Regions from separate parts of the Nocardia sp. NPDC058705 genome, predicted to be linked through region 3. Evidence: riboswitches for the same ligand, from Rfam matches in the RefSeq annotation. Region 3 holds a riboswitch; each other region holds the start of a gene.
The links. A riboswitch is a leader RNA that binds a small molecule or an ion and turns the genes downstream of it on or off. The one in region 3 is predicted to bind S-adenosylmethionine.
Positions count from the first base shown of each region.

Region 1: another riboswitch for S-adenosylmethionine. It lies ahead of ACFW6D_RS13940 (ABC transporter substrate-binding protein); the one in region 3 lies ahead of ACFW6D_RS21210 (ABC transporter substrate-binding protein).
Region 2: another riboswitch for S-adenosylmethionine. It lies ahead of ACFW6D_RS25605 (bifunctional o-acetylhomoserine/o-acetylserine sulfhydrylase); the one in region 3 lies ahead of ACFW6D_RS21210 (ABC transporter substrate-binding protein).

Region 1 is NZ_JBHYRN010000009.1:115,685-125,398, forward strand. It holds gene ACFW6D_RS13900 (alpha/beta fold hydrolase) at 1-650, opposite strand, end outside; gene ACFW6D_RS13905 (TetR/AcrR family transcriptional regulator) at 650-1,282, opposite strand; gene ACFW6D_RS13910 (alkylhydroperoxidase domain protein) at 1,616-2,221, opposite strand; gene ACFW6D_RS13915 (hypothetical protein) at 2,218-2,688, opposite strand; gene ACFW6D_RS13920 (LLM class flavin-dependent oxidoreductase) at 2,685-3,707, opposite strand; gene ACFW6D_RS13925 (ABC transporter ATP-binding protein) at 3,704-4,450, opposite strand; gene ACFW6D_RS13930 (ABC transporter ATP-binding protein) at 4,440-5,324, opposite strand; gene ACFW6D_RS13935 (ABC transporter permease) at 5,305-7,140, opposite strand; gene ACFW6D_RS13940 (ABC transporter substrate-binding protein) at 7,140-8,297, opposite strand; SAM riboswitch class IV at 8,317-8,431, opposite strand; gene ACFW6D_RS13945 (FMN-dependent NADH-azoreductase) at 8,650-9,276, shown strand; gene ACFW6D_RS13950 (MFS transporter) at 9,254-9,714, shown strand, end outside.
Region 2 is NZ_JBHYRN010000027.1:29,970-39,683, reverse strand. It holds gene ACFW6D_RS25605 (bifunctional o-acetylhomoserine/o-acetylserine sulfhydrylase) at 1-1,254, opposite strand, end outside; SAM riboswitch class IV at 1,335-1,445, opposite strand; gene ACFW6D_RS25600 (TetR family transcriptional regulator) at 1,511-2,230, opposite strand; gene ACFW6D_RS25595 (MFS transporter) at 2,331-3,857, shown strand; gene ACFW6D_RS25590 (NADP-dependent isocitrate dehydrogenase) at 4,129-5,346, shown strand; gene ACFW6D_RS25585 (MFS transporter) at 5,635-6,795, shown strand; gene ACFW6D_RS25580 (hypothetical protein) at 6,825-7,706, shown strand; gene glpK (glycerol kinase GlpK) at 7,732-9,222, opposite strand; gene ACFW6D_RS25570 (IclR family transcriptional regulator) at 9,293-9,714, opposite strand, start outside.
Region 3 is NZ_JBHYRN010000019.1:31,004-40,717, reverse strand. It holds gene ACFW6D_RS21240 (carotenoid biosynthesis protein) at 1-361, shown strand, start outside; gene ACFW6D_RS21235 (LppM family (lipo)protein) at 415-1,203, shown strand; gene ACFW6D_RS21230 (glycosyltransferase family 2 protein) at 1,205-2,377, shown strand; gene ACFW6D_RS21225 (AbrB/MazE/SpoVT family DNA-binding domain-containing protein) at 2,452-2,787, shown strand; gene ACFW6D_RS21220 (hypothetical protein) at 2,871-3,080, shown strand; gene ACFW6D_RS21215 (hypothetical protein) at 3,138-3,851, opposite strand; SAM riboswitch class I at 4,094-4,186, shown strand; partial or broken gene ACFW6D_RS21210 (ABC transporter substrate-binding protein) at 4,302-4,598, shown strand; gene ACFW6D_RS21205 (LLM class flavin-dependent oxidoreductase) at 4,627-5,697, shown strand; gene ACFW6D_RS21200 (ABC transporter substrate-binding protein) at 5,694-7,307, shown strand; gene ACFW6D_RS21195 (ABC transporter permease) at 7,445-8,419, shown strand; gene ACFW6D_RS21190 (ABC transporter permease) at 8,412-9,308, shown strand; gene ACFW6D_RS21185 (dipeptide ABC transporter ATP-binding protein) at 9,305-9,714, shown strand, end outside.

The DNA of each region.
Region 1 (9,714 bases), on a different contig from region 3:
TCGATATCGGCGCCGACGGGCACGAAGCGCCCGGTGCGCGCCAGCCTGGCCCAGTCCGACATGAGCACTTTGGACTGTCTGCCGTACGCCCGCTTGCCGAGCAGGTCCCCCGGCCAGAACCCGGCCAGGTTCGAGGCGACCGCCACCGCCGCGGTGCCGACCAGCATTCCCGGACCGAACACCCCGCGATACCCACGGAAATACGGTGTGCCGGAAGCGATCAGGATCAAACCGCCGAGCCTGCCGCGCACCCGGGCCGCGTACATCGCCGAGAGCTGACCGCCCATGCTGTGGCCGAGTAGGTAGGGGGTGCTGGCGGGAAAGCGGTTGCGGACCGCAGCCAGCATCGCGGGGAAGTCGACTGAGACCAATTCGTGGTAGCCGTAGGTACTTTCGGTGCCGGTGCGGTGGGTGCTGTCGCCCTGGCCGCGCAGCTCCCCGATGGCGACGTCGAATCCGCCTGCGGCCAACCGGTGTCCGAAGTACTCGTAGAACTCTCCTGGCACGGCGAGGCCGGGCACGATGACCACCACGGGGCGCGGTGCGTCCGGCGTCACCGGATGACGGTGGGCGCCGGTGGCCGGAATGAGCCGAACCGGCAGGGTGCTGCCGTCGGGTACCTGGATCTCGACGATCTCGACCCGCGCCATCAAGCCCCTACCGCACCGAGGATTACCCGGGTGAGCACCTTGATCACCTCGTCCAGCGGCGGGCGCGGATCGCTGCCACTCCAGCCGTCGACGACATAGTTCACCGCGCCGATGATCGCCAGTACGCGCAATTCGTAGTCGCCGGTGGGGATCTCACCGTGCATGGCGGCGTCCTCGGCGGCGCTGGCCAGCAGCGAACCCCACACCCGACGCAGCTCGAGCCGGAATTTCTCCACCTTCGGCCCGGCCCCGACCACCTCGACCAGCGCGACGCGCGCCTTGCGTGGATCGGTGCCGATCGACTCGACGTAAGCCCGCACAGCCGCGTCGATCTGCTCGGGCACCGTCGCCTCGGACTTGTCCTCGAGCGCGGTGGCCACCGCCTCGCGCGAATGTCGGTCGATCTGCTCGTACAGCTCGAGCAACAGAGATTCGCGGCCGGTGAACTCCTCGTAGAACTGCCGAGACGATAGTCCCGCGTCCTTACAGATGGCACCGACCGAACTGTTGGCGTACCCGTCGCGCGCGAAGACCGTCAGGCCTGACTCCAGAAAACGCGCACGCCGCTGGCGTTGCCGGTCCTCTACGGGTTGCCCGGCATACATTCGTCCCGTATTCGCATCCTGTGACATTGTCGCTGACAATACCGAAGGGCCTGATCCCCTCGTCATGGATCAGGCCCTTCGGCTGCCCATTCGGCCAACCGCGCGTTAGCCGAAAGATGGCTATAGACGGCTCAGTTGCCCGAGCCCTGCACCGAACCGGTGCTCAGCGAGCTGGTGAGCAGCCCGAGGAGCAGGGTCAAGATGTTGCCGTCGCTGCTGTCGTCAGTGATGTTGTAAAGCATGTGTCACTCCAAGTTGATGCTTTGTGACTTCGTTGTCACTGGCCATTTGCCATCTCGGACGATACCGAGGAACAATGTGAACTGAGGCCATTTCAAAGGAATTTTCTAGAATTTTTTGTCACTGAGCACAAGACCTAGGAACTCGGGGCTCCCCCAGGCTGAGCATCAGCCGATTCGCCCACGAGAACGAGGCAGTCGACAGCACCAGATCGTGAATATCGGCATCGTCGAAACCGAGTGCGCGCAATCGATCCAGTTCCGCGTGCGCGGGCCGTGGCGGTTGCGCGGCCAGCGCGGCGGTGAAATCGATGATGGCGTCCCAGCGTTCGTCGATCCGTACCGTCGTGCCCTCGTCCAGCAACCGCTGCACGTCGTCGACGCGCTGGGACAACTGCGAGGTGAAACGTGAGTGTACCGATGCGCAGTACTCGCATCCGTTGAATCGGGAAGTGACCGTCGCGGCGAGTTCACGTTCGGCTCTGGTCAGCCCTTCCCGGCTGTAGAAGATGTCCTTGTCGTTGGCGCTGCGCTGGGCGAGGACCTCGGCATTGCGGGCGAGCAGCCGGAAGTAGGGGCTCTCGCCACGCTGGCCCGCCAGCAGCGGGCGCTGGTGCTCGTCGGCGTCGGCCAGCACGATGGGCTCGACCCAGGGCACCCAGTCGAGCTGGTCCTGGGTGAAACCCGTCGGCCTGGCGCCGGCTTCGACGTCACGAACTTCGGTCATCGCTGCGCTCCGATCAGGGTGAGGCCGGCCAGCAGACGGACCTGGTAGTTCACGAAGCCGACCAGCTGGGAGACGGTGACGATGTCGGTCTCCGACAATCCCGCCGCGAGCAGGGCGTCGATGTGGGCGCGGGTGCTCGTCGCCGGTGCGTTGGTGAGCCGGACGGCATGACGCAGGGCGGCTGCAAGCTTCGCATCACCGGACGAATCAGGTTCTTTCCCAGCATCTTCCGACAGTCCTGTGTAATAGGCCGCGAGGTCGGTCGCGTTGCCGAGTGCGGCGATGTGGGCGGCGATGGCAGCCAGCCGTGCCCGGCCGAAAGCCCGTCCGGCGACTCCGTCGAACAGGGCGTCGTGCACGCCCTGGGTGTGCTCGACCACGGTGGGCCTGCTCCGCCGCACGGTGGCGACCCTGGCCGCCGCCTCGGCGCCGAGCACCGCGTCGATGACATCGGTTCCGGCAGTCATGCCGAACCCCTTTCGTTGAGAAGCCGATCCAGTTGTGGCACAACCTTGTTGGCGAGCAGTTCGATCGAGCGCAGTGCCGTCGGCTGGTCGGGATCGATCGGATGGATCTGGACGATGAGGTCGGTAGCGGCGGTGACCGCGCTGTCGGCGGCCAGCTGCGCGGCGACTTCGTCGGGAGTGCCGATGTAGGAGTCGCGCAGGACTTCGTCGACGGTGGCGGCCAGGTCCGGAATGCCCTCGGTGCGTAGGTGTTCCAGAAATCGCAGTGCCCCGCGGTGGGCCCATCGCTGGGCTTCGTCGTGATCGTCGGCGACGAAAACACTGCGGGAGGCGCCTATTCGGGGTGTCGAGCCTGCGGGCAGTGCTTCGAGGTAGGCGCTGATCAGGTCAGCTTGGACCTGGTCGAGGGGCACGTGCGGATCACGCGGTTGGGTGCGTGACAACAGCAGACCCACGCCCGCCGCACCGGCACGCGCGGCACCCGATACCGAGAAGCTGGCCTGCCAGGTGCGTTCGCGCAGGGTCGGCACCGGCGGATGCAGTGGTCTGCCGCGGATGAGTTCAGCGCCGTCCAGTGCAGCCGTGATCGCGGCCAGCTTCGCCGCGTAGACGCGCTGTTTGTCCTCGGGTGCGATGCCGAACAGTTCGAACGAACTCTTGGAACCACCACTGCCGAAACCCAATTCGAGCCGTCCGCCGGACAGGGTGTCCAGCACTGCGGCATCCTCGGCGACCCGGATCGGATCCTCCAGCCCGAGCGTGACGATCGCGGTGCCGAGCCTGATGCGGTCGAAACGCGCCGCGGCGTGCGCGAGGAACACCAGCGGCGAGGGCAGTCCGCCTTCGGCCGGGTCCAGATGATGCTGGGCAACCCACGCGGTAGCGAAACCCAGCCGTTCGGCGAGCCCGATCTGTTCGAGCGCGTCGGCGTAAACCTGGCCCGCGCTCTGGTCGTCGTCGTACCGGACAAGCCGGGTGAACAGCCCGAGCCGCTTCCGGTGCGCTCTTTCGTGGCTCATGCGGGCACTCTTCCCAGGTAGGCATCGCGGATCGCCGGATTGTCGAGCAGCTCGGTAGCGGTGCCGCGCAAGACGATTCGCCCGCCCTGCAAGACATTTCCGCTGTGCGCGATCGACAGCGCCAGCTCGGCTTGCTGCTCGACGATGAGGATCGCCAGCCCCAACTCCGTGTTGAGCCGCGCGATTTCGTCGAGAACGCGGTCGACGAACAAGGGCGACAAGCCCATGGTCGGTTCATCCATGCAGATCAGTCGCGGTTTGCTCATCAGCGCCCGAGCGAAGGCGAGCATCTGTTGTTCGCCGCCGGACAGGGTGCCCGCCTGCTGGGAGCGGCGCTCGCGCAGGCGCGGAAAGTGCTCGTACAGTTCGTTCGCGCGGGCGACGAGGACCGAGCGGCGCTCCTTGCGGATGTAGCCGCCGACGTAGAGGTTCTCCTCCACCGTCATCGCCGGAAAGACCCGTCGCGCTTCGGGAACCGAGGCCAGGCCCGCTTCGATCCGTTTCGCGGGCGAGCTGGTGCTGACGTCGACGCCATCGATGCGCACCGCCCCCGAGGTGGGGCGCAGCAGGCCGAGTGCGGTCTTCATCGTCGTCGATTTTCCGGAGGCGTTACCGCCGAGCAGTGAGACGATTTCGCCCGGGCGGACCGTCAACGACACCTTGTCGAGCGCTGTCGACGGGCCGTAGTGCACGGTGACCTCGTCGAATTCCAGGATGGGCGTCGACTTTTCGCTATTCGACACCGGCGGTCACCTTCTCACTTGTCGGTGGGCGCAGTCGGCGGCGTCCGAGATAGGCCTCGATGACGCGCTCGTCGCGCTGGATCTGTTCGGGTGTTCCCTCGGCGATGATGCGGCCCTCGTCGAGCACGATCACCCGGTCCGAGAGCGAATTCACCAGTTCCAGTTTGTGTTCCACGAGCACGATGGTCTGGCCCGCGGCTTTCAGGTCGGCCAGTTGCTGTCCGACTTCGGCGGTCTCGGTCTGGTTCATGCCCGCGGCGGGTTCGTCGAGCAGCAGCACCGTGGGTTGCAGTGCCAGCGCCCTGGCGATCTCGGTGCGGCGGCGGTTGGCGTAGGACAGGGTGTAGGCGTTGTTGTCCGCGCGCGGGACGAGGCGTTCGGAGAAGCGGGCCAGCTGAGTGTCGACGAGGGCGTCGACGCGGTGGCGTTCCGCCGGTGCCGGCACCAGCGCCAGCACCGTTTCCGCCAGCAGAGGTAGCCAGCGCAACAACGGAATTCGTGCGAGCGACTGCCATGGTCGACCGGCGGTGATGGTGGTGTGCAGGCCGATCTCGACGTTCTCGCGCACCGTGAGATTGCCGAAGACGCGCCCGTTCTGGAACGTGCGCGCGATGCCCGCACGTGCGGCCGCCTCCTGCGAACCGGGTCGCAGCCGCTTGCCCGCGACCTCCACCCGGCCCGCATCGGGACGCAGCACGCCCGAGATGAGATTCACAGTGGTCGTCTTCCCGGAACCGTTCGGCCCGATGATGGAGACGAATTCACCTGGAGCAACTGCCAATTCGAGATTCTCTACCGCCTGCACGCCGCCAAAAGACTTGCGCAGTCCATGCACCGCCAGCACCGGCTCGACCTCATCGAAGGACGGGGACACGTTCACTCCTCACCAGCACACCCTGCGGACGGAAACGGATGATCAGCAGCAACACCACGCCGTAGAGCAGGATGCGCGCCTCCGGCGCCAGCCGCAGCGCCTCGGGAACGCCGATCAGCACCGCCGCGCCGAGCACCGCGCCATAGGGCGAACCGGTGCCGCCGAGCACGAGAACGGTGACGATCAGCAGGGACATGGACAGGTTGAACACGGTCGGGTCGATGTAGCTGTACTGGTGCGCCAGCAGGGCGCCCGCGATCCCGGAGAACAGGGCGCTGATCGCGAAGGCCAGTGCCTTGTAGTCGCGCACCGGGATACCGGAGGACCGCGCGGCGACCTCGTCGGCACCGACCGCACGCAGCGCGGTGCCGAGCCGCGACCGTTGCACGCCGACCACCACCGCGAGGGTGATCGCCAGGAACACCAGGTCAAGCAGGAACACCTCGGTGTTCTCGGTGAACTCGTGACCGAGGATGCTGGGCACGGGGATACCGAAGATGCCGTAGCTGCCGCGCGTCACCGACTCCCAGTTGCGGATCACCGCCACGATCACGATGCCGATGCCCAGCGTGGCGATCGCGACATAGTGCCCGTTCAGATTCCACAGCGGCGCGGCAAGGACCGACGAGATCACCGCGGCCAGCACCCCACCCGCGAGGGCAGCGGCCAGGAACGGCCAGTCGTGATTCACCGTGAGGATCGCGGAGGTGTATGCGCCGATCGCGATGGGCCCGGCCTGGCCGATCACCAACTGCCCGGCCGAACCGGCGACCAGCGTCATCGAGACCGCGATGATCGCGTAGGCCAGGATCTGGGTGCCGACGACGATGGCGTAGTTGTTGGCGACCAGCGGCACGATCAGTGCCGCCACGGCGAACACCGCGACCGCGTGCCACCATCTGATCCGGAGTTGTCGCCCGGCGCCGAGGAAGGTGCCGGTGAGCGGTTCGGAACTGATCGCGGGCACCTTGGCCAGCAGGCCACCGGGCCGCAACACCAGAAACGCCACCAGCACCCCGAAGGTGATCAGGTCGCGGTAGCCGTCGCCGAAGGTGTAGATGCCGAAGGCTTCCACGATGCCGAGGGCGAACCCGCCGATCACCGCGCCCGGAATCGACCCGAGCCCACCGATGGTGGCCGCCACGAACCCGGTGAGCCCGGCGAGCGTGCCGCTGGTCGGCGAGATGTTCGAGTTGTACAGGCCGACAAAGATTCCCGCCAGACCGCCGAGCCCCGACGCGATGGCGAAGGCGAGCACCTGGATGCGGCTCACGCCGATCCCCATCTGGGCGGCGGCATCCGGATCCTGAGCGGTGGCGCGAATCGCCAGGCCGTAGCGGCTGAACCGCAGGAACCCGGCCAGGCCGAGCATCACCACCAGGGTGATCGCGAACATCACCAGATCGGAGGTGCCGAAGCGGACGCCGCCGAGCTGGAAGTTGTTGGTGGGCAATACCTGTGGGAACGGCCGCGTTTCCGGTCCGAACACGATCTGGGTCAGGTTCTCGATGATCAACCCGGCCGCCACCGTCGCCAGCAGCGCCGCGATGGCAGGCGCTTTGCGCAGCGGATGCACGGCCAGCAGGTCGATGCCGACACCGACCGCCGCGGTGATCGCAACCACCAGCACGAGGGTCAGCCACAACGGGAAACCCTGTTCGGCGATCAGCCACCAACCCAGGATCGAGCCGAGGGCGAACACCGCGCCGTGCGCGAAATTGATGACATTGGTGACGCCGAAGATGAGGGTGATGCCCACGGCGAGCAGCGCGTACGCGTTGCCGTGGACCACCCCCGCGATGAGCGTGTCGAACATCAGCGGTTGCCGGTCGGCACGAACTTGCCTTCCTTCAGCACCAGTTCACGCGGGGTGACACCCTTCGGGCGCCGCGTTTCCTGGTCGAAGGCGAAGGTGCCCAAACCGATTCCGGTGAACTGGGTTTCGGTTTTCAGGCCGTCGAGGATGCCCTCGCGGGTGGCGCCGCCCTTCTTCGCCGCCTGCACGACGACATTGAGCGCGTCGTAGGCGTAGACGTTGAAGTCGCCGGGATCGGTGTTGAACTTCGTGCGGAACTTGGTGACGAAGTCCTGGACCTTCGGGTCCGGGTCGGCCGGGCTGAAGATGCCGTTGACGATGTCGCCCTCGGCCGCCGCGCCTGCCAGCGAGATGAACTGCGGGGTGTTCTGGCCGCCGAAGAACTGCCCGGCGAAGCCCACGTCACGCAACTGCTTGATCACCAGCGCACCGTCGGGACCGTAGCCGAGGTGCACGAAGGCTTCGGGGTTCGCTTCGCGGCCCTTGATCAGGATCGGCTTCACATCGGTGGAGTCGGGCAGGATCGGCGAGGAGTAGACGATCTCGACTCCCTTCTCCTCGGCGAACTTCTCGAAGAACTGGAAAGCCTGTTTGCCCCAGTCGGTTTCGAGGTAGACCACCGAGACCTTTTTGGCCTTCTTCGACACCCACTGGGCATTGCGTTCCTGGAAGACGTCGAGGGTGATCGACGGGCTCCACGAGTAGTTGCCCGCCTTGGTGAAGTCGACGGCGGAATTGGTGAAGCCGTACTGAACGAGCTTGCCGCGGTTGTAGATCGGCGATGCGGCGATCGAGGCGGGCGAGGAGAAGTCGCCGAGTTCGGCGATCACGGACTTGTCGTCGACGAATTTGGTGGCGATCGGGACGGTCTGCTTGGGATCGGATTGCGAATCCTCCCACTTCAATTCGACCTTGCGGCCGTTGATTCCGCCCGCCGCGTTGATCTCGTCCAGTGCCAGGTCGAATCCCTGCTGCCACAGACGCCCGTACTCCGCAGAAGGCCCGGTGCGCGGACCGGAGATGCCGAAATAGACCGGGCCGGAATCGGATCCGCCGCTGTCGCTGCAGCCGACCACCGTCGCGGCGATGCTCACCGCGGCAAGTGCGCCCGCCACGATTTCGACACGACGACGCGAGCCGAGAGAGAACTTGCTCATTGCTGGTATTCCTTCGTGAAGACAGCGCTTGCGATACCCGAGCGATATCGCCTGGTCGTCACCCGGGGCACCCCACCGCAAGCGAGGGTTGCCGATCAGCGAGCCGGGGCTCGAACGTGCTGATACTCGTGACCGTGGGCCGAAATCTAGCAGCGGATTCAGGCGCGCCTGTTCCGCCTTCGGGGTACTCGATGTGGTTGCGGGGCACTCGGATACGGAGCCACCTGCGGCAATTCGGCGCCTGGTGTTTTGCGATCAGCTCGAGACAAAAGACGGCGGCGCGCATGCGGTAATCCGCGCAGCATGCGACAAATCATTGTCGCCGTTCGCCGCGCTCGGTACTCCTGTTCCCATGACCACACTGCTGCACATCAATGCCTCCGCACGCGGCGAACTCAGCCAATCTCGCGCCATCGCAACAACTTTCATCGAGGCCCTCGCGGCGAAGGATTCCACCCTGCAGGTCGACACACTCGACCTGTTCGACGCCGGGCTGCCCGACTTCGGCACCGACGCGGCCGCCGCCAAACTGGCCGTGTTCACCGGATCCGAACAGACCCCCGAGCAGGTCGCCGCCTGGGAGCAGGCCCGCACCGTCTTCGACCGGTTCGCCGCCGCCCACCTCTACGTCGTCAACATCCCGATCTGGAATCACGGCGTGCCCTACATCCTCAAGCAGTACGTCGACATCATCACCCAGCCCGGCTGGGCGTTCGGCTTCGATCCCGAGGTCGGCTACAGCGGGCTCCTCGACGGCAAGCGCGCGGTCACGGTGTTCACCAGTGGCGTGCACCAGCCGGGTGTGCCGATCCAGTTCGGCAGCGACTTCGCCACCCCGTTCGTGCACGACTGGCTGCGATTCATCGGTGTGAAGGACGTCGCCGAGATCCGCTTCGCGCCGACCGTGCTCACCGAGGACCCGCAGGTCGGGTTCGCTGCCGCGCAGGAGCGGGCACGTGAGCTCGCCGGCGACTACTGAAGCGACATGGGCGCCGACGGGGCGGACAGTCGCGACGATCTGTGCCGTCGGGATTCTCGTCGTCGGGCAGCTCTACGTGGTGCTGCCGGTGCTCGGCGACCTGGCCGCGGCGTGGGACACCACCCACGCCGCGGTGACCTGGACAACCACTGCCTTCGGGCTCGCCTACGGCGCCGGCTTCCTCGTCACCGGCCCGCTGTCGGACCGTTGGGGACGCCGCCCGGTGATCGTCGGGGGTCTGGCGGCGACGGCCTTGTCCACCCTTGCGGTGATCGCGGCACCGAGTCTCGGCACCGGGATCGCCGCGCGGGTGGTGCAGGGGTTGACGGCCTCGTTCTTCGCACCGGCCGCGTTCGCCTACCTCGCCGAACGCATCGCACCGCAGCGCCGGGTCTTCGCCCTGACCTGCCTGACCAGCTCGTTCCTCGGCGCGGGCGT
Region 2 (9,714 bases), on a different contig from region 3:
GCCCACCGCGAGCCTGACCAGGCCGGGAGTCACACCGGCCGCCAGCTGCTCGTCGGGCGTCAACTGCGAGTGCGTGGTCGACGCCGGATGAATCACGAGGGAACGCACATCACCGATGTTAGCTACATGGCTGTGCAGGCTGAGCGCGTCCACGAACTTCTTGCCCGCATCGACACCGCCCGCCAGCTCGAACGCCACGATCGCGCCCGCGCCCTTCGGCGCCAGCTCCTTGGCCCGCGCGTACCAGGGCGAGGACTCGAGGCCCGCGTAGAACACCGCGTCGACGCCCGGCTGCTCGGCGACGAACTTCGCGACCGTCTCGGCATTGCTGACATGCCGTTCCACCCGCAAACTCAGCGTCTCGATGCCCTGGGCGATGAGGAACGCGTTGAACGGTGAGACTGCGGCGCCCAGGTCGCGCAGCAGCTGCACGCGCGCCTTCAACGCGAACGCGGGCGCGCCCAGATCGGCGAACACCGCACCGTGATAGCTCGGATCGGGCTCGGTGAAACCGGGGTAGCGCGAGTTGCCGTCGGCGTCGCGCACGGTCCAGTCGAACGTGCCGCCGTCGACGATCACGCCCGCAACGGCCGCGCCGTGCCCACCCAGGTACTTCGTCGCCGAATGCACGACGATGTCGGCGCCGTGGGCCAGCGGCTGGATCAGGTACGGGGTCGCGACGGTGTTGTCGACGATCAGCGGCAGGCCGTTCGCGTGCGCCACACCGGCGATGCCGGGAATGTCGAACACCGCGCTGCTCGGGTTGGCGATGGTCTCGCCGTAGAACGCCTTGGTGTTCGGCTGGATCGCGGCTTCCCACTGCGCGAGATCATCGGGGTCCTCGACGAACGAGACCGTGATCCCCAGCTTGGGCAGCGAATAGTGGAAGAGGTTGTAGGTGCCGCCGTAGAGGTGCGGGCTGGACACGATGTGGTCGCCCGCGCTCGCCAGGTTCAGGATCGCGTAGGTCTCCGCGGCCTGGCCCGAGGCCAGCAGCAGCGCCGCGACGCCACCTTCGAGGGCGGCCACGCGCTGCTCCACCGCGTCCTGGGTGGGGTTCATGATCCGGGTGTAGATGTTGCCCGGCTCGGCGAGACCGAACAGCGCGGCGGCGTGATCGGTGTCGCGGAAGGCGTACGAGGTGGTCTGGTAGATCGGCAGGGCCCGCGCGCCGGTGGCGGCGTCGGGTGCCTGGCCCGAGTGGATCTGCTTGGTCTCGAAGGACCAGTTCTCGGGCAGGAAAGAATCAGTCATGTCGTGCTCCAGTGGGTGTTCGCCGGGGATCTCGTCAGTTGGGTCGGATCGACGGGTAACAACACATGGGTGCCTCCTGAAATGCGCGCTTGCTCTCGACTTTCGAGAGCCCGGTCATCACCCGGAGCACCCCACCGCAGCTGGAGGGTTGCCGACCAGCGAGCCGGGGCTTGGCGCTGGTACTCATGACCTTGGGCGTCATGTTAACCGGACATCTCCCACACGCGGAAACTTCCCCCGCATTTCCCGCCGAAGATCACTCGGTGAGCGGTGTGCCGAGGCCGGGCGTGTCGTCGGCCGGTGCGCCGCAGACGTAGCGCAGGCCGTGATAGGCGCGCAGGATCGCGTCACGGGTCACCCGCACGGCCGCCTGGGGCGTCGAATGCAGCAGCGCTTCCTCCACATCGGCCATCGAGATGTGACACAGCATCTGCCAGGTCCCCGCCACCAGCCGGACCATGAAGTCGTCCGGTGTCGTGCCCATGCGATCCGCGAGCTGCGCGCACACCGCCACATTCTTCTTTTCCGCGTATTCCAGCGCTCGCGCGTTCACCGCCTGGCTGGCGCGCATGATCCGCTGCATCTGCAGGAACTGGCGCAGGAAACGAACGCCGTCGGCGCCCACTTCGGCGTGGATCACCTGCAGGTAGGCCCCGCACAGCGCCTGTAGTTCGTTGCCGGGGGGCTGGGCGCGCAGCGCGGCCGCGACGGTGACCCCGAAGTCGTCGATCGGGGCGAGCACGATGTCTTCCTTGAGCGGGAAGTACCGGTTGACGGTGCGCGGCGACACGTCGGCGCCCGCGGCGATCTGCTCGACCGTCGTCGCGTCGAAGCCCTGCGTTTCGCACAGGTCGAGCCCGATCGCGACGATCGCCGCTTTGGTCTGCAGCTTCTTGCGTTCGCGCAGGCCCAGCGGCGCCTCGCCAGCCGGTTCGGCGGTCCGGTCAACGCTGATCGGAGGGGTCGAATCCAGCATGTCGCCAGTCTACCCCGCTGCCGGTTCCATCTGTCGAGACCTGCCAATTGGCGCAGTCAGACATTTTTCTCTTGACGCCAATTGTCGCATGGTGCCAGTATTGAGCGAACTGATCGAGCGACGAGGAGTCCTGGTGACCGGCACCGAAATACAAGCGAAACATGTTGATAATCAACAGAATTCGATGCGGTGGTGGGCGCTGATCGTGCTCTCCGCCGCCCAGTTGATGGTGGTGCTCGATGCCACCGTGATCACGATCGCCCTGCCGTATGCCCAGCGTGACCTCGGCATCAGCGAGGGTGACAAGCAGTGGGCGATCACCGCCTACACCCTGATCTTCGGCGGCCTGCTGCTGCTCGGCGGACGGATGGCCGACTATCTGGGGCGGCGCCGGATCTTCCTGATCGGGCTGGTCGGCTTCGCCGCCGCGTCGGCACTGGCCGGACTCGCGCAGACCGGCGCGCAACTGTTCGTCGGTCGCGGTCTGCAAGGTGCGTTCGCCGCCCTGCTCGCGCCCGCGGCACTGTCGCTGCTGTCGGTGATCTTCACCGACGTGCAGGAGCGGGCCCGCGCGTTCGCGGTGTTCGCCGGGATCACCGCGGGCGGTATCGCGTTCGGTCTGATCGTCGGCGGCGCGCTCACCGAGTTCGCCTCGTGGCGGTGGACGCTGCTGATGAACACCCCGATCGCGCTCATCGCGGTGGCCGGTGCGCTGGCGGTGATCGTGCGCGATGTCCCGGTGCCGCGGACCGGCGGCTACGACCTGCCCGGCGCCGTCACGGTGACCTTCGGTTTGATTTCGATCGTCTACGGATTCAGTCGCGCGGCCGAGGACGGCTGGCTGACCGGCAGCACCCTCGGACTGCTCGGCGTCGGCTTCGCGCTGTTGATCGCCTTCGTCGTCATCGAGGCGCGCTCGGCGAATCCGCTACTGCCGCTGCGTATTCCGGGTGAGATCAACCGCGGCGGGGCCTTGATCGCGGCGCTGCTCATCCCCATCGCGATGTTCGCCATGTTCTTGTTCCTGAGCTTCTACTACCAGAACACTCTCGGCTATTCGCCGCTGAAAGCCGGCATCGCGTTCCTGCCGTTCCCGGTGGGTATCGGCATCGCGGCGGGCATCACCAGTTCGTTGATGCCCAAGTTCGGGCCGCGTCCGCTGATGGTGGTCGGCGCGCTGCTCGGCGTCGCCGGGCTGGTGTGGCTGGCGCAGCTGAGCTACGGCGACGGATACGCGGCGAGCGTGCTCGGACCGCAATTGCTGATGGCGCTCGGCATGGGGCCGCTGTTCGTGGGAATGCAGGCCGTCGCGCTGCACCAGGTAGCCGACGAGGACTCCGGGGTGGCCAGCGCGCTGCTCAATGCCGCCCAGCAGATCGGCGGCGCGGTCGGCACCGCCCTGCTCACCACGTTGTCGGTGCAGGCGGCCAAGAGCTACGCGACCGACAACCCGACCGTCGACCACCTCGTCGAACGCGCCTCCATCTACAGCTATGACGTGGCCTTCTATATCGGCGCCGGCTTCTTCCTTGTCGCGGCGGTGGTGATCGCCGCGATGATCCGCGACAAGCCTGAGAACCTGATCGAAGGCGACGAACACGCGCACGCGATTCCGGTCGCCGTCTGAGTTCGATCAACCGGTCCCGCGCAGCCAACTCGGCCGCGCGGGACCGTTCGCGCGTGATGGGTAAAGTGAAGGCTCCTCGCGCGCGTATCGCACAGTTCGCCCTCCCCTCGCGGTGAGGTGACACCTAGCAGTACGCTCGTCATGTTTGCACCACAACGTCCCGCAACCACCGCGGGGCATATACGGTTTGTTGGAATAGCTGGGGTCCGCTCACAAGCGTGTTCGCCTGGCCGTGCAATAAGGGCACCCACCGAGGAGGACACGAAGATCCATGTCCAAGATCAAGGTTGAAGGCACCGTTGTAGAACTCGACGGCGACGAGATGACCCGGATCATCTGGCAGTTCATCAAGGACAAGCTGATCCATCCCTATCTCGACGTGAACCTCGAGTACTACGACCTCGGTATCGAGTACCGCGACAAGACAGACGACCAGGTCACGGTCGACGCGGCCAACGCCATCAAGAAGTACGGCGTCGGCGTCAAGTGCGCCACCATCACCCCCGACGAAGCGCGGGTGACAGAGTTCGGCCTCAAGAAGATGTGGCGCTCGCCCAACGGCACCATCCGAAACATCCTGGGTGGCACCATCTTCCGTGCGCCGATCATCATCTCCAACGTGCCACGCCTGGTGCCCGGCTGGACCAAGCCGATCATCATCGGCCGTCACGCCTTCGGCGACCAGTACCGCGCCACCGACTTCAAGGTCTACGAAGCGGGCACCGTCACGCTCACCTTCACGCCCGAAGACGGCAGCGAGCCGATCGTGCACGAGGTCGTGAAGATGCCCGAAGACGGCGGTGTCGTCATGGGTATGTACAACTTCAAGAAGTCGATCGAAGACTTCGCGCGGGCCTCGTTCAACTACGGCCTGCAGCAGAACTACCCGGTGTACCTCTCCACGAAGAACACCATCCTCAAGGCCTACGACGGCATGTTCAAAGACACCTTCGAGGAAGTCTTCGAGGCCGAGTTCAAGGCCGAGTTCGACGCGGCGGGCCTCACCTACGAGCACCGCCTCATCGACGACATGGTCGCCTCCTCCATGAAATGGGAGGGCGGCTACGTCTGGGCCTGCAAGAACTACGACGGCGACGTGCAGTCCGACACCGTGGCCCAGGGCTTCGGCTCGCTCGGCCTGATGACCTCGGTGCTGCTCACCCCGGACGGCAAGACCTGCGAGGCCGAGGCCGCACACGGCACGGTCACCCGGCACTACCGTCAGCACCAGCAGGGCAAGCCGACCTCGACCAACCCGATCGCGTCGATCTTCGCGTGGACGCGTGGGCTCGAGCACCGCGGCAAGCTGGACAACACCCCCGAGGTGATCGGCTTCGCGCAGGCGCTCGAGGATGTGGTCATCAAGACCGTCGAGGGTGGTCAGATGACGAAGGACCTCGCTGCGCTCGTCGGCGGGGACCAGGGTTACCTGAGCACCGAGGAATTCCTGGGTGCGCTCGATGTGAACCTGGCTCGTGCTCTGCGATAAAGCTCACGCCCCGCGATGATCCGCGGCGGCATACCCTTGTAGGGGAAGGGGCGCTAGCACCAATCCGGTGCTAGCGCCCTTTGCTTTGTTCCCAGTCGATACGTAAGGACATGGGTAACTCACCGGGTACCGGCTGACTGGTCTCGGCGTTGCCGGTGGCCGCCGACATCACATTCCCACGGCCTGAATCTGGCCTGAATTCGCGGAGAGGCGGATTAGTGCGTGCTTACTTCCATCGCCGCCCCTGATCGCCTCGACGAGCCACGCACCAGCTGGCACGTCCCGGCGATGCTCGCGTTGGCGCTGGGTGGGTTCGGGATCGGGACCACCGAGTTCGTGACCATGGGGTTGCTGCCCGATATCGCGCGGGCCTTCGACATCTCCGAGCCCTCGGCCGGGCACGCGGTGTCGGCGTACGCGCTAGGGGTCGTTGTCGGTGCGCCGCTGATCGCCGCGTTGTGCGCGCGGGTTGCGCGCAAGAAGTTGCTGATCGTTTTGATGGCCGCGTTCACGCTCGGCAATATCGGGACCGTGCTCGCGCCGACTTTCGGCACGCTCGTGCTCGCTCGGTTCGTCTCCGGACTGCCGCACGGCGCGTACTTCGGTGTCGCCTCGCTGGCCGCCGCGACCCTCGCGCCCGTCGGGCAGCGGGCCAAAGCAGTGGCCGCGGTGATGCTGGGGCTCAGTGTGGCGAATGTGGTCGGTGTGCCGGGCGCGACCTGGCTCGGCCAGCACTTCGGCTGGCGTGACGCCTACGTGGTCGTCACCGTGATCGGCCTGGCGACGGTGGCCGCCCTGTGGCGCTATGTGCCCGCCCTGACCAGCATGAAGATCACCAACCCGATGACCGAACTCGGCGCCCTGCGCCGCCCACAGGTGCTGCTCACCCTGGCCGTCGGCGCGATCGGCTTCGGCGGCATGTTCGCCGTCTACACCTACATCGCCACCACTATGACCGACGTCGCCGGCATGCCCACCGGCGCGGTCCCGATCGTGCTTGCCCTGTTCGGCCTCGGCATGATCGTGGGCAATATCGGCGGCGGCATCCTCGCCGACCGCGGCGTCGACCGCTCGATCTTCGTAGCCATGATCGCCATGGTGGTCATCCTGGCCGGTTTCGTACTGGCCGCCCACAACCCCATCACCGCCTCGATCGGCGCCTTCCTCGTCGGCGCCTCCGGCGCGGCCCTGGCCCCCGGCCTACAAACCCGCCTGATGGACGTCGCCGCCGACGCCCAAACCCTCGCCGCCGCCCTCAACCACGCCGCCCTCAACATCGCCAACGCCGCAGGCGCCTGGCTCGGCGGCCTCGTCATCGCCGCAGGCCTCGGCTACACCGCCCCCGCCATGATCGGCGCCCTCCTCGCCGTAGCCGGCGTCCTCCTGTTCACCGTCACGGTCTGGCTTGCCCGTCGCGTCTCTCCCGCCACGCCGCAACCGAATTCGTGATCTCGCCGCACCCACATACGGTGCAGCGCATGCCGAGCTACCTACACGAGGGTTTGCTTGATCTGTTCCGCACGGCGCACTCCCTGGCACCGACACTGCTGGTCGAGGAGTTCGACGTGTCACTGCCCGACGGCGCCCAGATGCGTGCTGAGCCGTGCGACTTCACCGACATGGGCCCCAAGGAGTACCGAGGGGACCTGGCGCTGAGTACGCACGACGATCGCGATCAGCCCATCCTCGGTGTGTGCGTCGAGATACAGCTGAGCAAGAAGGATGATCGGCGATTGAAGTGGCCGGTCTACGTGGCGACATTGCGATCACGGTTGGGCTGTCCAGTTGTGCTGCTGGTTGTGACGCCGAGCAGGCAGGTCGCCGAATGGGCAGCGAAGCCGATCGAACTTGGCCCCTGCGGTTCGGTGATACATCCGTTGGTCCTCGGTCCCGATCGCTTTCCGCTCGTGACCGATCCCGACGAGGCTCGCCTTTGTCCGGAACGGGCAACGCTGTCGGCGATCGCGCACGGGTCCGGTCCCTACATGGACGAGGTCCTTCCAGCTTTCCTGGCCGGGCTGATGAAAATCGACGACGAACGTGTGAAAATGTATCTGGACCTGGTCGACGATGCGTTGACCCTCGCGGCTAGCCGACGTTTGGAGGAACTGATGAAGAGCACTCCCGAATATCGCGGCCGCATCGCCACCAAGTACGTGGCCAAAGGTCGTGAAGAAGGCCTCGAGGAGGGGCGCGCCGAGCAGGCAGCTCGTGCGGTGCGCACCGTGCTGACCGCTCGTGGACTCGAGTTGTCGGCGGCCCAGCGCGCTCAGCTCGCCGCCTGCACGGACCTCGACCAACTCGACGCGTGGTTGACGCAGGCCGTAACCGCCACTCGGACCGACGAACTCTTCGGCTGACACATATCCCGCCACCTCGGCGGTTCTAGTTGGCCGGGCGGGCCCAGCCGGTGCTGAGTTGGACGGCTCGTTGCCAGCGTTCGTATTCTTCTTCGCGGATGGCGCGGTCGGGGGCGGGGTTCCATTGGGCGGCTACTCGCCAATTGCGGCGTAGGCCTTGGAGGTCGGGCCAGTAGCCGACGGACAGGCCTGCCGCGTAGGCGGCGCCGAGGGAGACTGTTTCGGTGACCAGGGGGCGCAGGACGGGGGTGTCGAGGACGTCGGCGATCATTTGCATGAGCAGGTTGTTGGCGGCCATTCCGCCTGCTACACGCAGGGATTGGGCTTTGAGGCCCGCGTCGGCGTTCATCGCTTCGACCACATCGCGGGTTTGCCAGGCGGTGGCTTCCAGGACGGCGCGGGCCAGGTGGCCCTTGGTGACGTAGGACGTGAGGCCGATGAGCAGGCCGCGGGCGTCGCTGCGCCAGTGGGGGGCGTAGAGGCCGGAGAAGGCAGGGACGAGGTAGCAGCCGCCGTTGTCGTCGACTGTGCTTGCGAGAGTTTCGATTTCGGGGGCGGTGGCGATCAGGCCGACGATGTCGCGCAGCCACTGGACCAGCGAGCCGGTGACCGCGATGGGCCCTTCGAGCGCGTAGACCGGTTCGGGGCCGACCTGGTAGCCGATGGTGGTGAGCAGGCCGTGTTCGGAACGGATCAGTTCGGTGCCGGTGTTCATCATGAGGAAGCCGCCGGTGCCGTAGGTGCATTCGGTTTCCCCTGGGGCGAAACAGGTTTGGCCGAACAGCGCGGCGTGCTGGTCGCCTAGGGCGGCGCCGATCCGTACGCCGGGCACGACGGTGCGGGCGGTGCCGAAATCGCCGGTCGAGGGTTCGATGCGGGGGAGCATGGCGCGGGGAATGTCGAAGAACCGCAACAGTTCTTCGTCCCACTGCCGGGTGGACAGGTTCATCAGCAGGGTGCGGCCCGCGTTGGTCACATCGGTGACGTGCTCGCCGGTGAGGTTCCAGATGAGCCAGGATTCCATGGTGCCGAACACGACGTCGCCACGTTCGGCTTTGTCGCGCAGCCCGTCGACATTGTCGAGCAACCAGCGCAGGCGGGGTGCGGCGAAGTAGGTGGCCAGCGGTAGGCCGCTGAGTTCCGGAACACGGTGGGCACCAGGTTGTTTGCGCAGAGTTTCGACGAGAGCTTCGGTCCGCACGTCCTGCCAGACGATCGCCAACCGCACCGGTAACCCGGTGTTGCGATCCCATACCACCGTGGTCTCGCGCTGATTGGCGATCCCGAGCGCGGCCACCTGGTCGACGGTGATCCCGGCATCGCGCAGCGCCGCGGGCACGATCCGCTCGACGGTGCGCCAGATCTCGAGCGCGTCCTGCTCCACCCACCCCGACCTGGGGTAATGCTGACGGTGCGTCCGCTGCGCCATGCCTGCCAGCCGGGCGTGCTGGTCGAAGACGATGCAGCGGGTCGAGGTGGTGCCCTGATCGATGGCGAGCACATAGCGTTGTGTCATCGGCGCTCGCTCTCGTAGGTGCGCGTCGGGTCGGTGACCGCGCCGATCGCGGGATCGGCGGAGAAGGTATTCATTGCGTCACGCTGAGGTCGCGATGAATGGCTGCCGCGGCAGCGAGCACCTGGTCGACCAAGGCGGCCCGGATATGTAACCGGTTGTCGCACAGTCGATCCGTCGGACCGGAGATGCCGAGCGACGCGACCACCAGACCACCTCTGGCCCGGATCGGCGCGGCGACTCCCGCTTCGTCGGGGTGGAGTTCCCCTACTTCGTCGGCCCAGCCGGTCCGTCGCACCTCGGCGACCCTCCGGTCGAGCTCGGCCGGATCGTCGATCGTGCGCCGGGTGAAGCGTTCCAGCGCACCGGGTTTCGCCGCCACGTCGTAGGCGAGCAGTACTCGGCCCAGCGCGGTGGCATGAGCGGGTACCACTTCGCCTACCGTCAACTCCTGCTCGGTGTTGTCGGGCCGGAAAACGTGGTGGATCACGGTGA
Region 3 (9,714 bases):
GCAGATGGTCGCCGATGGCCAGTGGACCTGGGCGGTCCGCGACGCCGGGCTGCCCGGTCTGCCCGAGATCCCGTACACGAACTATCTGGGTTGGGCGCTCGTCGCCACGGTCATGGCGGTGCTGCTCACCCTGCTCGATCGGCTTCTCGCGCCACCGCGTGATCCCTCGGTGGCGGTCCCGGTCGCGGTGTTCGGGTGGACCTGGCTCGGTTCGACCCTCGCGCACGCGGTGTTCCTCGGGCTGCCCGCGTCGGCGATCTGGGGTTTCTGCGGTCTGGGCGTGCTCGGAATCCCCCTGTTGGCACGGCGTGAGCGCCCGAACCCACCTCGACACCCCTCGAATCGGCGCGAAAATGCCTGATCGGCGTGGGTGGTGGGCCCGTCGTGTGGGCTCTGGGGCCTGAGCCTGGCACGATGTCAATCGTGCAGCCGAGTCCCGTCGCCGACATGCCCACTCCTTCACCGCGTCGTCGCGTGCCCGCGCGGCGCGTGGCGGCCGTTGCCGTCCTGCTGGCACTGCTCGTGCCCGCGCTGGCCGGGTGCCTGCGCGTGCAGGTGTCGATGGGGGTGTCGTCGAACGACCGCGTGTCGGGTCGGATCGTCGCCGCGGTGGTGCCGACCGGGCCCGAGGACAAAGGACCACAGCTGAAGTCGCCCGCGCAGTTGGCGTCGAAGGTGCGGGTGGAGAACTACAACCAGGACGGCTACGTCGGCACCCAGGTGTTCTTCGACGATCTGTCCTTCGGCGAGGTCGGCCAGCTCGGCGGGCTGTCGGATCAGACGCAGGGCATGTTCACCCTCGACTTCCAGCGCAGTGGCGATCTGGTGAGTCTCACCGGCCGGGTCGATCTGGAATCGGTGCCGCCACACGGTTCGGACGTGCAGTTCTCCATCGCCTTCCCCGCGCGCGTCGCCAAGACCAACGGCACCCGCGAAACAGCCAACAGCGAGAACACCGTCTCGTGGAAGCTGCCCGCCGGTGAGGTGTCGACCCTGCGCGCCGAGGTGAAATACGCCGACCCCAACACCCGCTCGTTCGCGGGCTGGGCCGGCATCGTCGGCGGTATCACCCTCGCGGTGGCCGCGCTGATCGCCGGGCTGGCGTTCCGCGACCGCAACCCCGCCCCACCGCACGCCCCCCGTGGCGGCTTCTCCCCCTCCGAGATGTGGCGCGAGATCTCCAGCCGCAGACTGGGCCGCTGACATGGGCGCGGCGGCTCGCTACCTGACCTGGGCAGGCACCGGCCTCGCCGCGCTCGGCGCGAGCACCGCCGCCTACAACCTGCTCACCCTGCGCACCCTGCCGCGCGGCGTCGCGGGCGTGATCGAACCGGTCACGGTCTGCGTGCCAGCCCGCGACGAAGCCGAGCACCTACCCGCCCTGATCGCCGACCTGCGCGCCCAGACCGGTGTCCCCCGCCTGCACGTGCTGATCCTCGACGACGCCTCCACCGACGGCACCTACGACGCCGCACTGACCGCGATCGCCGGCGACGAACGCTTCACCGTGCTCCGCTCCGCCGCCCACCCCGCCCCCGGCTGGACCGGCAAAGCAGCAGCGTGCGCCCGCCTCGCCGCCCGCACCGACGCGGCAGCCCTGGTCTTCGTCGACGCCGATGTGCGCCTCGCACCCCACGCCGTCGCAGCGGCGGTCACCGAATTACGCAGGCGCGGAGCAGGTTTGGTCTCGGCCTGGCCGATCCAGGAAGCCGGTTCGCCCACCGAACGCCTGGTCCAGCCCCTGCTCGCCTGGTCATGGGCATCAACCCTGCCCGTAGGCCCCTCCAACCACAGCCTGCGCCCCTCCACCGCCGTAGCCTGCGGCCAGTTCCTCGCCGTCGACGCCGAGGCCTACCGCGCCGCAGGCGGCCACGCAGCCGTAGCCGCCAGCGCCACCGAAGACCTCGACCTGGCCCGCTCGATCCGCCGAGTAGGCCACCGCACCGCTCTGGTCACCGCAGGCCCCGCAGCGAGCACCCGAATGTACACCGGCACAACCGAACTCACCGACGGCTACACCCGCTGGCTCTGGTCCGCCTACGGCGGCCGCCGCGACACCGGCGCAGCCATAGGGATCCTCGCCACCCTCGCCTACTGGATCCCCCCACTGGCCGCCCTACTCGGCCGCGGCCGAACCCGCCGCGCGGGAATCCTCGGCTACCTGGCCGCAGTCACCAGCCGCCTCACCGCCCGCACCATCGAAACCCGCCGCCCCCCGACACCTTCCGACCTAGCCTCAGCCCTGGCCCACCCGGTAGCAGTAGCCCACTACCTATCCCTGTGGACCCGCTCCCACCACCGCCACCAAACCGGCCGCCTCCGCTGGAAGCAGCGCCCCCTGGTCGCTCCCGACGAGGCCATCGCCCGCCGCGCCTGACCGAGTACCAGCTTGTCGACACAATTGGCGGCCGTCGACTTCTGTAGCACCGTAGCACCGTGCTACACTGTGGCATGACCGCGATGAACATCCGTGCACGCATCCGAGGCAGTCGCCATCAAGTGACTCTGCCTCAGGAAATCCGTGCCGTGCTGCATGTTCGCGAGGATGACGAACTGGAATTCACGGTCAACGAGGCTGGTGATGTCACGGTGCGCGGCTATCGGTCGATCCCGGTCGATCAGGCATGGTTCTTTACCCCGGAATGGCAGCGCAAAGAGCAAGAAGCTGACCAGGAACTGGCCGCGGGCGTCCCGCACGAGGTCTTCGAAGATGGTGACTCGTTCTTGCGAGGACTGGCTGCCTCCGCAGGCATCGACCTGGCCGAGATCCAGCCCGAGCGGCACTGATGCCCACCTATGCCTGGTTGACGCTCTTCACCCGAGATTGGCAAAAGTTGACTCGCGATCAGCAAGTAGCCTTCCTACGATCGGTGTCGATCCTGGTCGAAGATCTGCGCGCCGGAGCCGGGTTCCGCCCTGGACTGCGCGTCAAGAAGATGAAGGGCTACGACAACATCTGGGAGATGACGTGGGCGCCTGACGGGCGCGCGACGTTCAGTTACGGCGACTCGGTGACGACGGGTGAGGCCCATGTGATCTGGCGGCGAATAGGCACCCACGACATCTTCACCGCTCCATAAGCGAACGACTGTTGCCACGGCGGGTACCTCAACCGAGCGGACGGCGCCCGGCAGGTTTCAAGGAACCTCAGTGATGCCGACGGTCGGAAAGAAGAAGCACGACCGCCCCGCGTTGTCAGTGGTTCCGAAGACGGCAGCCAGCACAGTGCCACGCCCAGTGTCCACAGGCACCGCACGCACACCACCGACGGGAACAGCGGCGAAGAGAAAGTCGCGAATCGCGTTTTCAGCCAGCGGCCGCAGTTCTACAGGAACCTCGGGCGGAACCATCGCCCGAACGAGGTCGGCAATGGGCCCCATCGAAGCCATCCCACCCCGTCCGGTGCTGATATTGAGCCACGCCACCTGCATCCCGGAGGTCTTCGTAGCAGCAGTGTCGGGAGCGAGTCCATAGGGCAGGAACGTGAACAACGTCTGCCCGGACTTCACCGCGGACAGGTCGAGTCCCGGAGTGGGCAGCGTGTTCGTCGGCCACGGACCCGGCACCGCACCCGCGACCGCCGGGACGAGCCCCGCGCCGTCACCGGTGCAGTTCGCCGCAACCGTCGGATAGAGGAACGGCTGAATACCCATGGCTTTCAGCGTCTCGACGACGGTCCGGTAGGCGCCGAGCAGGTCGCCCGGGCCCGCGGCTGGAGTGGCGTTCGGCGCGTCCCTGGTGACGGCGGGCGTCACCGGCGCGGCCGGTTCAGCGGTGGCCGACGGCGCGGTCAGCAGCAACGCGGCGGCGCAGGCCGTCAGCGCGGTCAGTGTGGTGGAACGACGCCCCATGTTCACGACGTACTCCTCATCGACGCAGAGAAGGCCGACGCTACCGCGTGCGATGGGTGAATCGGGCAAGGTGAAGTAACCGGGGGTTCGGCGCGTCGCAATCTCCCAGCGAACCGAACCGGGGCAATTGTGGCTGCCCCGGCGGCCGGTTCCAACCCCTGCGCTCACGCTGATTTCTACCGTTGCGACCACGACACCTGTGTCACATGCTGATTCAGCTCGGGCCGCGAGGCAGGCGAGCACAACCATCCAGAGCGACCGAGAGACCCGGCTCTACGACGTCGCAGCAACCCGCCCTTCGAGGGTGCGGGTGCTTCTGCCGGGATCGATGGAGGAGTTTTTCGTGCTGACCGCGTCCACTGTCTCCGGCGTCGAGACCGCCCCGCTGGGCGATGCTCCGCCCGCTGGTGCCGCCGACGACCTCCCCCGGATCGCCGGTTCCTGGCACCCTCCAAGCGCCTCGACGGCTACCTCGGGCCGAACCCGTCCGGTGTCTATCACTCGACGACCACAGGCGAAACCAAGCTCATCGCCACCTTTTCCGGTGCCGGTGACGCCCTGCAAGGCGAGATCGCGGTGCTCACCAAGAAGAACAGCGGCCTCAACACCGCCGTCCACAAGGCCCTCGTCGATGCCATCGCCGACGGCAGCTATCAGAAGGTCCCCGATCGCTGGGGGCTGGATTCGGAGAAGGTCACCGAGTCGCGCATCAACCCGCCCGGTCTGCCGAAGAAGCCCGCCGCATGAGTTCGTTCGAGAGATCAGGAGCACGGGCATGAAATTCCTGCTGATGACACTGATCACCCGGGTGCCCGACCCGGTCACCGGTGTGGTCCCGACAACGCGTGACGGCCTGCACGAAGTGATCGAACAGGCAAGGCGCGCCGAAGAATTCGGTTACGACGGATTCGCGGTCGGTGAGCGGCACGAGGACCCGTTCCTGTCCGGCGCTCCCCCGGTGGTACTGAGCCATATCGCCGCGGTCACCACGCGGATCAGCCTGTTCACCGCGGTCACCACCTTGAGCCTGCTCGATCCGGTGCGCGCGTTCGAGGACTACTCCACGCTCGACAACCTGTCCGAGGGCAGGCTCGAGCTGATCATCGGCAAGGGCAACGGGGCGGCGCAAGCGCAGCTCTATCACGTCACCACCGAGGACCAGTGGGAGCGCAATCGTGAAGGGTACGAACTCTTTCGGGCGCTGTGGGACAGCGAGGAGGTGACGTGGTCGGGCCAATTTCGGCCGTCACTCACCGCGGCCAAGGCGCTCCCGCGACCGTTGCAGCCGCGCGTGCGGATCTGGCACGGCAGTGCGACGAGCCGGGAGTCGGTGGAACTGGCCGCGCGCCACGGTGATCCGGTGTTCTCGGCGAATGTCACCCATCCGATCGAGCCGTATGCCGAGCTGATCCGCCACTATCGCGAACAGTGGGCGCACTACGGTCACAACCCGGCTGACGCCTTGGTCGGGGCGGGCACGGCGGGTTTCCATGTCGCGCGGACCTCGCAGGAGGCCGTCGAGGTGTTCCGGCCGCTCTACGAGGCACGGACCGCCTTGCAGCGCAAGGTCGGCAATCCGGTCGTGTTCGAGACCGTCGAAGATTTCATCGCCCGATCGTCGGCGCTGGTCGGTAGTGCGGAGCAGGTGATCGACAAGGTCGGCCGTTATCACGAGCAGTTCGGGCACGAGGTGATCCACCTGTCCGCCGAACGCGACGGCCGCACCGAAGCCGACTACCTGGGCAGTCTCGAGCTGTTCCAGGCCGAGGTGGCGCCCGAGCTGCGCCGCCGCATTCCGAGCCGTCCGCTGGCCGCAGGTCGCCAATTGTCTGGAGTTACCTCGTGATTCGACATCGTCTCTCCGCGTTCGCCGGTGTGTTCGCCGCCGCGACCACTGTGGTGGCGTGCGGGAGCGGCACCGGCGATCAGGGCGGCCAGGCCGGTCCGCCGCAGCCCGGCGGCACTCTGCGCTACGGGCTCTCGCAGGCGCCCACCTGCTCGGATCCGGCGCAGGCCGGCTCGAACCAGACCATCTATGTGACCCGCCAGATCGTCGATTCGCTGACCGACCAGGATCCGAAGACCGGGGCCATCACGCCGTGGCTGGCCGAAAGCTGGGAGGTCAGCCCGGACTCGAAGGTCTTCACGTTCAAGCTGGCCGACGGGGTGAGCTTCAGCGACGGAACCCCGCTGACCGCCGACTCGGTGCGCGACACCTTCGACGCGGTGATCGAACTCGGCGGGGCGAAGGCTCCGCTCGGTGCGAGCTATCTCACCAACTATGTCGGCACCACGGCCGTCGACAAGCTCACCGCCCGAGTCGAATTCAGTCAGCCCAACGCGCAGTTCCTCCAGGCCTCCTCGACATCGCAGCTCGGCATCCTGAGCCAGTCGACCAATGCCAGACCATCGGAGGCTCGCTGCGCTGGTGACACCATCGGCAGCGGACCGTTCACCTACGCCGAGTGGAAGCAGGACACCTCCGCCACACTGGCCAAGCGTGCCGGATACCACTGGGGTTCAGCCGTTTTCGCACACAAGGGTGAGGCCTACCTGGATCGGATCGAGTTCACCGTCGTTCCGGAATCCGGGGTGCGCACCGGCAGCCTGGCATCGGGCCAGCTCGACGCGATCAGCGACGCACTGCCACAGGACGCACCGCAGATCGAAGCGACCGGCGGCCGGGTGCTGTCCACCTCCAACCCGGGCACTCCGTTCGGCTTCTCCCTCAATGTGACTCGTGGCCCGCTGCGAGATCCAGCGGTGCGCCAAGCGCTACTCCCCGCACTGGATCGCCAGCAGCTCGTCGACACCGTCCTCGGCCCACAGTTCAGAACCGCCACCTCGAGCTTGGCCGCGACGACCCCCGGCTACACGGATCTGTCGGCCGAACTGGCCTACGACCCGGCCAAGGCGAAGTCGATCCTCGAGCAGGCCGGCTGGGTACCCGGCCCCGACGGCATCAGGACAAAAGCCGGTGAGCGGCTGAGCTTTTCGGTGACCTTCAGCCAGGTTTTCGCGGGCAATCAGGCGATCCTGGAATTGGTGCAGCAGCAGTTGCGACAGGTGGGCGTCGAACTGAAGCTCGACCTGGTGTCGACGCCGGAGTGGACGGCGCGGCAGAACGCCAAGGACTTCGATTCGAATTACGGCAACAACACCCGCGCCGACGGCGACATCTTGCGCACGTCGTTTTCCCTGACCGGACGCAATCTCAATGCGCGGGGCCCGATTCCGGAGCTCGATGAGGCTCTCGACAAGCAGCTGGCCACCAGCGATCCCGCAGCACGAGCGGAACTGATCAAAACCGCGCAGCGGTTGATCCTCGCCAACGGGCTCTCCATCCCCACGATCGAGCTGTCCCAGGCGATCGGCGCAGCCTCGCATACGCAGGATCTGAAGTTCGAGGCCTCGGCTCGACTGCAGTTCTTCGACACCTGGTTGAGCGGGCACTGATGAGCGCCTCGGACGGGGATTCACGGGACGGGCGCGCGGCGAGTGGAGGTGTTCGCGGCGGTCTCCAGGGTCGGCGCGTCGTTCCACGCCTCAGTCCGGGCCGCACGAACTCGGCAGGCAGTGGCACTGCTCGATACCTGGGTTCGCGTGTATTGCAGGCGATCTGGGTGTTGTGGGCGGCATTCACGATCTCGTTCGTGGTGCTGTACCTGCTCCCCGCGGATCCGGTGTCGATGGCGGCCGACAGCGCTGGCACCGGCACGCCGGTCGACCAGGCGGCGGTCGCCGAGATGCAAGCTCGCTACGGGTTGGACAAGCCGCTGTGGGAGCAATACGTGACCGCGCTGGGCAATGCCGTCACCGGCGATCTCGGCCGTTCCATCAACACCGGTCAGCCGGTGACCGAAGCTCTCGCTGACGCGCTGCCGTCAACGCTCGGACTAACCGCTCTCGCACTGCTTTTCGCGATCATCGGCGGGACAGTACTGGCCTTCGCCGCCACCTACACACGGCGACCGTGGTTGCGCAACACACTGAGCGCGCTTCCCCCACTGGGCGTTTCGGTACCGACGTTCTGGACCGGCCTGCTCCTGCTGCAACTGTTCTCGTTCCGCCTGCACTGGTTCCCAGCCTTCGGCGGCACCGGACTACGCGGCACCCTGCTGCCCGCGCTGACGCTGGCGCTGCCGATCGGTGCGGTGCTGGCCCAGGTGCTGGCCGCCGGGCTGGAACAGACCTGGCGGCAGCCGTTCACGGAGGTGGCGCTGGCCAAGGGGGCATCGCGGTGGTGGGTGCAGCGCCGCCATATCGCCCGGCTGGCGAGCGTGCCCGCGTTCACCATCGCCGGGGTGCTGGTGGGCACCATGCTGGCCGGGTCGGTGGTGGTGGAGTCGGTGTTCGCCCGGGCGGGCGTCGGCAGGCTCACCCAGACTTCGGTGCTCAATCAGGACATCCCCGTCGTCCAAGGGGTGGTGCTGCTCTCGGCGCTGATCTTCGTGGCGGTGAATCTGGCGGTCGATCTGCTCTACCCGCTGCTCGATCCGCGCATCACCGGAACGCGCCAACCTACTCGGACTCGCACCACCGATACCGAAGGGAGCGACCATGGTTGACGTTCTTGTTCGACGTGAGGCAGTCGCTGATCGACCCGCCTCGACATCCGGCTCCGCGCGCGGGTTTCGCGGTGCCCAACTTCTCCGCTGGACGCGCGGACATCTCGGACTCGTGCTCGCCGGTGTAGTGCTCGTGCTCGCCGTCGGGTGGGCGGTGACGCCGTCGGTGTTCGCCTCCGGTGATCCGCTGACCGGGGTGCCCGCGGAGAAATTCCAGGCGCCCAGCGCGGCGCACTGGTTCGGCACCGACAATCTCGGGCGCGACCTGTACACGCGCATGGTCCACGGTGCGGGGCTCTCGCTCACCGCCACGCTCACCGCGGTCGGGATCGCCCTGGTCGTCGGATCGGCGCTCGGGCTGCTGTCCGGCGCGGCGGGCGGCATCGTCGACACCGCGATCATGCGGGTTGTCGATGTGCTGCTGTCGATTCCGTCGCTGTTGCTCGCGCTGGCACTGGTCACCGCGCTCGGCTTCGGCACCCGCAATGTGGCTGTCGCCGTGGGTGTGTCGTTGATCGCGAACTTCGCGCGGGTGATGCGTTCGGAGGTGTTGCGGGTGCGGCACGCGCCCTATGTCGAGGCCGCGCACGCATCTGGGGTGCGCTGGTACGCGGTGCTCGTCCGGCACATCATGCCCAATTCGTTCCAGCCCGTACTCGCCTTGGCCGCAGTCGAATTCGGCATAGCGGTGCTGGCGGTGTCCTCACTCAGTTTCCTCGGTTACGGCACCAAACCGCCTACCCCCGAATGGGGTTCGCTGATTTCGGAGGGCCGCAATTTCCTCGCCTCCGCCTGGTGGCTGACCACCTTGCCCGGTCTGGTCATCGTCGCCGTGGTGCTGTCGGCCCAGCGTCTCGGCCGCTTCGCAGGAAGGACCACGTCACGATGAGCGTTCCTCTGCTTCGAGTCGACGACTTGCACATCGACTACCGGGTCGGCGCGGGCGCTGTCACCGCACTCGATGGTGTGTCGGTCACGGTGGCCCGCGGGGAGGTCGTCGCCCTCGTCGGGGAGTCCGGCTCGGGGAAGTCCACGTTGGCGCACGCGGTGATCGGGCTCCTCGGTGCGTCGGCGCACATCACCTCGGGCCGGATCGAATTCGGCGGCGAGCAGGTCGATCCCGACGACGAGAAGACGTTGCGGCGACTGCGGGGCGCACGGGTGGGGTTCGTCCCGCAGGATCCTGGCCTTTCGCTGAATCCGGTACTGCGGGTGGGCGATCAGGTGGCGGAGGCCCTGCTCGTACATCGGCTGGCCGACCGGCGCGGGGCCGCGCTGCAGGCTCTGGATCTGCT